3 regions of the Fodinibius sp. GM108 genome follow, and region 2 is predicted to be linked to each of the others. Evidence: riboswitches for the same ligand, from Rfam matches in the RefSeq annotation. Region 2 holds a riboswitch; each other region holds the start of a gene.
The links. A riboswitch is a leader RNA that binds a small molecule or an ion and turns the genes downstream of it on or off. The one in region 2 is predicted to bind cobalamin.
Positions count from the first base shown of each region.

Region 1: linked by a shared signal. The riboswitch ahead of ACT3ID_RS07675 (ABC transporter substrate-binding protein) and the one ahead of metE (5-methyltetrahydropteroyltriglutamate--homocysteine S-methyltransferase) in region 2 are both predicted to bind cobalamin.
Region 3: linked by a shared signal. The riboswitch ahead of ACT3ID_RS07660 (TonB-dependent receptor plug domain-containing protein) and the one ahead of metE (5-methyltetrahydropteroyltriglutamate--homocysteine S-methyltransferase) in region 2 are both predicted to bind cobalamin.

Region 1 is NZ_JBYEIR010000003.1:400,170-402,443, reverse strand. It holds gene ACT3ID_RS07680 (amidase) at 1-668, opposite strand, end outside; cobalamin riboswitch at 1,012-1,244, shown strand; gene ACT3ID_RS07675 (ABC transporter substrate-binding protein) at 1,271-2,274, shown strand, end outside.
Region 2 is NZ_JBYEIR010000001.1:125,947-128,220, reverse strand. It holds gene metE (5-methyltetrahydropteroyltriglutamate--homocysteine S-methyltransferase) at 1-1,151, opposite strand, end outside; cobalamin riboswitch at 1,284-1,498, opposite strand; gene ACT3ID_RS00600 (MarC family protein) at 1,618-2,214, opposite strand.
Region 3 is NZ_JBYEIR010000003.1:395,633-397,906, forward strand. It holds gene ACT3ID_RS07660 (TonB-dependent receptor plug domain-containing protein) at 1-1,018, opposite strand, end outside; cobalamin riboswitch at 1,146-1,364, opposite strand; gene ACT3ID_RS07665 (ABC transporter ATP-binding protein) at 2,247-2,274, opposite strand, start outside.

The DNA.
Region 1 (2,274 bases), on a different contig from region 2:
TTTCTTGCTACAGTTGCTGTCTGATCAATGGTTTGATCTTTATAAGGTACGGCTCCCCATGTTGTTTTGTATTCTTCAACGGCAAAAAGATCCTTGAGTCCGTAGGGGATACCGTGCAATGGACCACGATAATTTCCTTGATCTAATTCTTTATCCATTTTTTCTGCCTGCTCCAGTGCCAGTTGTTCAGTCACTGTTACAATTGCTTCAAGGGTATCGCCGTATTGTGCAATGCGATCCAGAAAAAACTCAGTAAGTTCTACCGACGTAATTTTTTGTTGCTGGATGAGTGAAGCCAGTTCCTTGATGGAATAAAAAGCCAGACCCGCTCTATTTTCAGGCAAAGATATATCATCAGGAATGTTCCAGTCGGCGGGACGCTCAGTCTTGTCGAATGTTCTTCCAGGAGGAGTGGGATTAAAATTGAGGGCAGGAGGGACATCATTGCTTAACTCCAGGTTTCGGATCTCTTTATAAGAAGCTCTGTTATTCTCCAGATCAGATATCATGGAATCGCGTTCGGCTTCTGTAAATTCAATCCCGATAATTTTTGAAGCTTCTTGAATTACCTGTGGCGTGATTTCATCATTTAGCAGATGAATAGATGTGAAGGCGAGCAAGAATCCCAAAAATAATCCCAAAAGCAGGGTGCCAGTACGATTTTCCATAAAATATATTTTGTTTAAAAAGAAGATGGTAATATAAAAAAAGCTTGTTTTATAAATGGAAGGTGATTGTGCTTATTAAGAATTGCAATCCACTGTCATTATACGATATTAATGTAAATGTATAGGTGAAAAATTACGATCTGGCGGCTGAATCCCCCAGCTCTAATTTTCTCCTAATGAGACTTGAGGAGTACTACCAGTTGCACCAGGATAAGCTATAAATAGCGCGGGAATTAATTCCCGCGCTAGCAATTTGATGGAATCTACTCATCCTTTTTTATGGATGAATAGACATTAGCTTCTAACCGTTCAGACCATTATTTTCTGTTTCAACATATTTTTAACGTACTGATTCGATAGCGGTCTGTATTCTGTTATTCGGAATGCGGTTAAAAGGGAATCCGGTGATCCTCAATATTTTTTGAGATTGGGAAAGTCCGGAGCAGTCCCCGCTGCTGTAAGCTCTATCAACTTTTGATCCTTCAAAACCACTGTTCATTCTTATTTGGTCGGATGGACGGGAAGGTTGTCAAAAGTGGAGCAAGCCAGAAGACCTGCCGGTATTGATGACGGAAAAAGCTTTCGGGAGAAAAGCTGTATCCATGACTCGCTTATATTCTTACTATCCCTGTCTATCTATATTTTTATCGGGACTTTTGATCCTTTTTTTTACATCAGCATGTCAGCCGGAGCATCGTTCAGATCAAAACCGATCTGCAGCCACAGTCGATTCGGTTCACTTCCCTCACAAAGCAGAGGCTGAATATGCCAAAGGATTTCGAATCAGCTATCACAAAAATTATAAGCTCTTGGAGATCATACAGCCGTTTCAGGATCAGACAGATACCCTGCGCTATTCGTTGGTACCCAGCGAGATAGCTGATGAGATTCAAGTAGAAGATACAGAGGAGATTCCTATCCCTGTAGAAAGTTTGTTGGCTACTTCAACTACGCATATCGGACTCGCAGATATGCTCGAATCCACGGATATCATTACCGGGATGGCCAGTGCCGGTTACGTGTATAATGAAAAGATACGCCGGGGCTTAGATGAGGGAGAGATAGTAAGCCTTCCACAGGGTGAGCTTAACAAAGAGGAAGTGCTTTCACTGGGTCCTGATCTTTTGATGATATCAGGAGGAGAATCATCGCAGTTTGATAATTTAAAAGTACTTATCGATTCGGATATCAATGTAATGGTGAACTCGGAGTGGTTGGAGACAACACCACTTGGAAAGGCTGAATGGGTGAAAGTACTGGCCGCTTTGCTGAATAAGGAAAAGCTTGCCAATCAAAAGTTTAACGCTGTGGCTGAAGAATATAATCGGCTCAAGGCCAGGGTTGATACGGTGGATGAAAAACCGCTGGTAATTAATAATATACCCTATAAGGGAGCGTGGTTTGTGCCGGGGGGTAATAGTTATACAGCGCAGTTCTTGAAAGATGCCGGTGCCGATTATCCTTGGTTTGATTCGAACGAAACGGGCGGACTTCGAAAAGATTTTGAAGTTGTTTATGAAATCGGACTTGAGGCGGATATATGGCTCAATCCGGGAACGGCCAAAAGCAAGTCAGATATTTTGGCCAAGGATTCTCGGTTCCAGGA
Region 2 (2,274 bases):
GAAAGTTTGTCTTCAGCTATCTTCTTTAACAGGGAGAGCTCGACCAGCTTCTGGTTTGAAAATGCCATCCATCGCTTTACTTCGGCCGGTAGTGCGGTTTCATCGTTTTCCTGTTCCAGATCCACGGGACAGTGAAGCAGGGAACAGGACGGGGCAATCATAAGCCGGTCATTATCCAACTGGGACTTCGCTTTCTCAATAGTTTCAGCTGCTTTTTGGAGGTCGGTCTTCCAAATATTTCGTCCGTCAATGATTCCGAGAGAGAGTAATTTCTGATCATCAATTTCACGCAACATGCTGTCTAGTTGACCGGGGGCTTCCAGCAAATCAATGTGCAAAGCTTCAACCGGCAGGCTGCAGGCCAGGTCAGTATTTTCTCCCAGTCCTTCAAAATAGGTTGTCAGAAGAAGTTTTAAATCGTTCAGATCTTCATCTAAAACATCAAATGCTTTCCGAAAAGCATCTTTCGCTTTTTCCTCGGTATTGAGCGCTAAAAAAGGTTCTTCAATCTGTACCCATTCAACGCCCATACTCTGGAGTTTAGACAATATTTCTCGATAGACGGGAAGTATGTTCTCCAGCAAATCCAGACGATGGAAATTTTCCGGAGCGTCTTTTTCTTTTCCAAGCAACAGAAAACTTACGGGGCCGATAAGCACCGGTTTTGTAATGATGCCTACCGACTTGGCTTCCTCATATTCATCAAAAATTTTCGATGACAAGCACTGAAAATCCTGATTCGGCGAAAATTCGGGGACGATGTAATGATAATTGGTATTAAACCACTTGGTCATCTCCATCGCCGCTATATCATGGGTCTCATCCTGCAGCCCCCGTGCCATGGCAAAGTATGTATCGATCGGATAGCTGTATATCTTGTTATCTTCTTCCTGAAACAGTTCCGAATATCGATCTGGTATAGCCCCGACCATCATGGCTGTATCGAGCACTTGATCATATAAAGAAAAATCGTTTGAGGGAATCAGGTCGATGCCGGCGTTCTTTTGGGCGGTCCAATGCATTACCTTGAGGGCCGAAACCGAATCATCCAGTTCTGATTTGTCGATCTCTCCCTTCCAGTACTGCTCTACTACCTTTTTTAAATCTCTGTTGATACCTATCCGCGGATATCCAAGATTATGAGTAAACATATTTTTTCCGTTTTAGCTTAAGATTATGAGGAGGGAAGCTAAAACGTTGAGAAGACAGAACTATCAGAAGTATCAAGCTAAATCGGCTATAATTGCCTGCCTTTTCAACAACGCCTTAACTCCCGAAGGCCTCGTTTACTTGATTTAAAGGCAGGTCTCCTGACTTACCGACTAGCCCTTTGAACCTTCCCGTCCGCCAGCTGGCAGACAGTGGCAATACAAAGGATATTTCGGATTACAGTTGCGGGAACAGTTCCGGACTTTCTCTTTTACAGAGAGCACCGGATTCCCTTTTCACCCCGTCCCGAAAGCCTTCGGGACGGGACACCTCTAAATCTATTCTTCAAGAAAACAGCTCACGCCTTTATTGTCAATGAATACTTTTCCACAAATAGCAGAAGTTTTCAACAATGGAGCATTAAATGAGAGATCCAATTTGGGATGATTCAACCAGTAGAGCACATTTTTAGCTTCCAATCCTGATAATTCCGTCATAAACGAACTGAATAGCCAAAGCAGCAAGTATAACTCCCAAAAAACGTCTCAAAATTTCATCACCGGTTTTGCCTATTATTTTTTTGAGATATTTTGATAAAAGCATGAGGATAAGCGTTAAAAGAAGTATCGTTATTATTGCCACTACAACACTTATATCCGCACTCACTGTATTTGCTTTTGAAAACATAAGAATAGACAGTGTTAATCCACCGGGACCAGCAAGAAGAGGAATAGTCATAGGAAAAACAGAAATATCCTTCTTTTTGGTAGTTGTCGTATATTCTACTTTCTCTGTAATCATATTAAAAGCCGTATAAAACAGTAACAATCCACCTGCTATTCTTAGTGAATTTATATCGATCCCAAGCTGATCTAATAGCGGTTCTCCATAGTTCCCAAATATAATTAGTAGCAGAACTGATATAAGTACCGTTTTAAAAGCCATTTTCCGCCGATGCTTTACTTCATCCTCCGGAACAAGGGAATGAAATACCAAGGCAGCCCCAATTGGATCAGTGATTACAAAGAATCCTGTAAGGGCGTTTAAATATATAGAAAGATCCATGATAGCTTATTGATAAAATTTTAAAGAGTCCTTAAAAGTAACTTTTAACTGAAGATGAGG
Region 3 (2,274 bases), on a different contig from region 2:
TTTCAGTATACGTACCGTCGTAGTTACCCTGCTCATCAACAATCGATGAATCATTAACAAAATCCCGATTCAGGGTTGAATATGCTCCTTCAAAATCAAGCGCAATTTGATCGCTGAGTTCTGTGCTAATGCCATAGTTGAACAGATCACGGTCGTAGTTTTGCCGGGCGTTATCATCATCTTCAAAAGCACCCTGATCAAGTTCAACTCGCTGATCGGCACGTCGGTACGAGCCATAAATATCGAAACCTGAACTGCTGTATCCTAACTTTCCGTACAGGTCAAACTTCCGAAATCCATCTTCGTCTTGGGGATTAAAACCACCGCCTGCGGTTGTATCAACCGTCGCATCTATGCCATTCGTGTATCGCTGATCCACTCCAAAGTTGGCATACATACCTGATTCTGAGGTATAGTTTGTTGAAAGACTGTTATTTGTCGCATATGTATCTTCACCAAAGACACCATGTTCAGTTCCAATATTTACATTCAAACCTTCGGCTCCTTTACCCTCTGTAATAATATTGACAACACCACCAATTGCCGAAGATCCGTAAATAGTACTGTGGGAACCCCGGACAATTTCAATCCGCTGAATACCGGCAAGAGATAGCTCGGAAAGATCGAAACCGTTACCTGTCGTGGAGGGATCACTGATACGCACACCGTCAATCATGACAATAGAGTGGTTGGAGTTAGCATTCCGGATAAAACCCTGCTGAAGAGAACCAGGTGTTTGGTCTGCACCAACCATGTGAATGCTTTGCTGCTGATGCAACAGTTCACTCACATTGTTATAAATAGAATTTTCAATTTCTTCTTGAGAAATGACGGTAATGTTTCGCCCGACCGACTCCGGCGACTGCTCATATTTACTGGCACTTATAATTATCTCATCCATCTCATAAATGGTTGTATCTACAGTAAAATCACTTTGTTGAGCATATACAGGTGAACAGATCCAAAGAAAAGCTACTAGAGCTAATAACCCTGAAAGAGTTGATTTGATAAGTTTCATGTTGTGAATATTTAGGTTACAAATGATGATTTATTCATCATTCGTACCTTTGGGACATCAAAAATGGAAGGGATAAATATGTCCTGGTACAGGAACTATATTTATTCTTCGCTTTTCTCCCGAAAGCTACGAATGCTGTGCATTGGCAGGTCTTCTGGCTTGTCCCGCTTTTGACGACCTTCCCGTCCCGCTTTTGGAACAGTGGTTAAAGAAAGATCAAAAGTTATTGGAACTCACAGCATCGGGGAATGCTCCGGAATTCTCACTCTTTAAAATTTTGAAGAATGAGGCACCGGATTCCCGTTTTAATCCGCCAGCTGGCGGAACCTATGCACGCCCCGAAAATAGGCGGAGTTATTATTAAATCAAAATGGCAGAGTATGATTTTTTAGCATGCGGTAGTTGGACGCGGATAAGGCTGATTGAACGGATGACCACAGGTTTTTATGGGAAATACTTCGCCATAATATACCGTCGACCTCCAGTCGGAACCAGTAAAACTAGGTTGAGAAAGCACTAGGAAAACTATTCAAAGACTTCGATGACTAAAGAATTGTAAATGTTGTTCTGTCTATCATGGACTCTTTCTTTTGCACCTTTTTAATGAGCCCCGAAAAAGTTCGGGACAGGCAAAAGGTGCAGTAAAACTCACTCCGAATCACTCGGAGTCTCGGCGCACGGGCTCGTCCGGAGCGGAAATAAATGTAGATGTTTTACTTTCTGAAATCTCAACGTTTTCTCATGCTTCGGAACCTTCGTTGTTATTGGCACGTCGTTCCCCATTTATTTCTGAACGCTCCGTCCCATCGCCCTTTCCACACCTCACCTAGATAAGTTAATTAGAAGTCAGGTGCATTTTGTGTTTCTGATTTACGGTTTTTAGCCCGGCCTAAGAATTGTGTGCTGAAGAAAAAGGATGCGGGTGTGGATTTTATACCGGTAACTATCTCATAATCATGTACTCAAGGAAAAGGACCATCAAAATCCGCGCATCCTGTAGGCTGAAGCGGTGTACACAATTCTTCAGCCTTGATTTTTTAGTCCCTTTTGTATCAAGACAAAAGGGAGGCCAAATAATTTACCATAGACATTAAGTTGTTGGGTTTTCAGCCGCTGGTCCTGAACTCCCTTCGATTTCCTCACATGAGTACAAACAAGGCTTTATCAAGCTTTGAAATTTAAATGTTATATAAGATGTAGATAAGATTTATTGAAAGCTCTAGATCATTTAATCTACTGATTCTCTTGTCGCGACA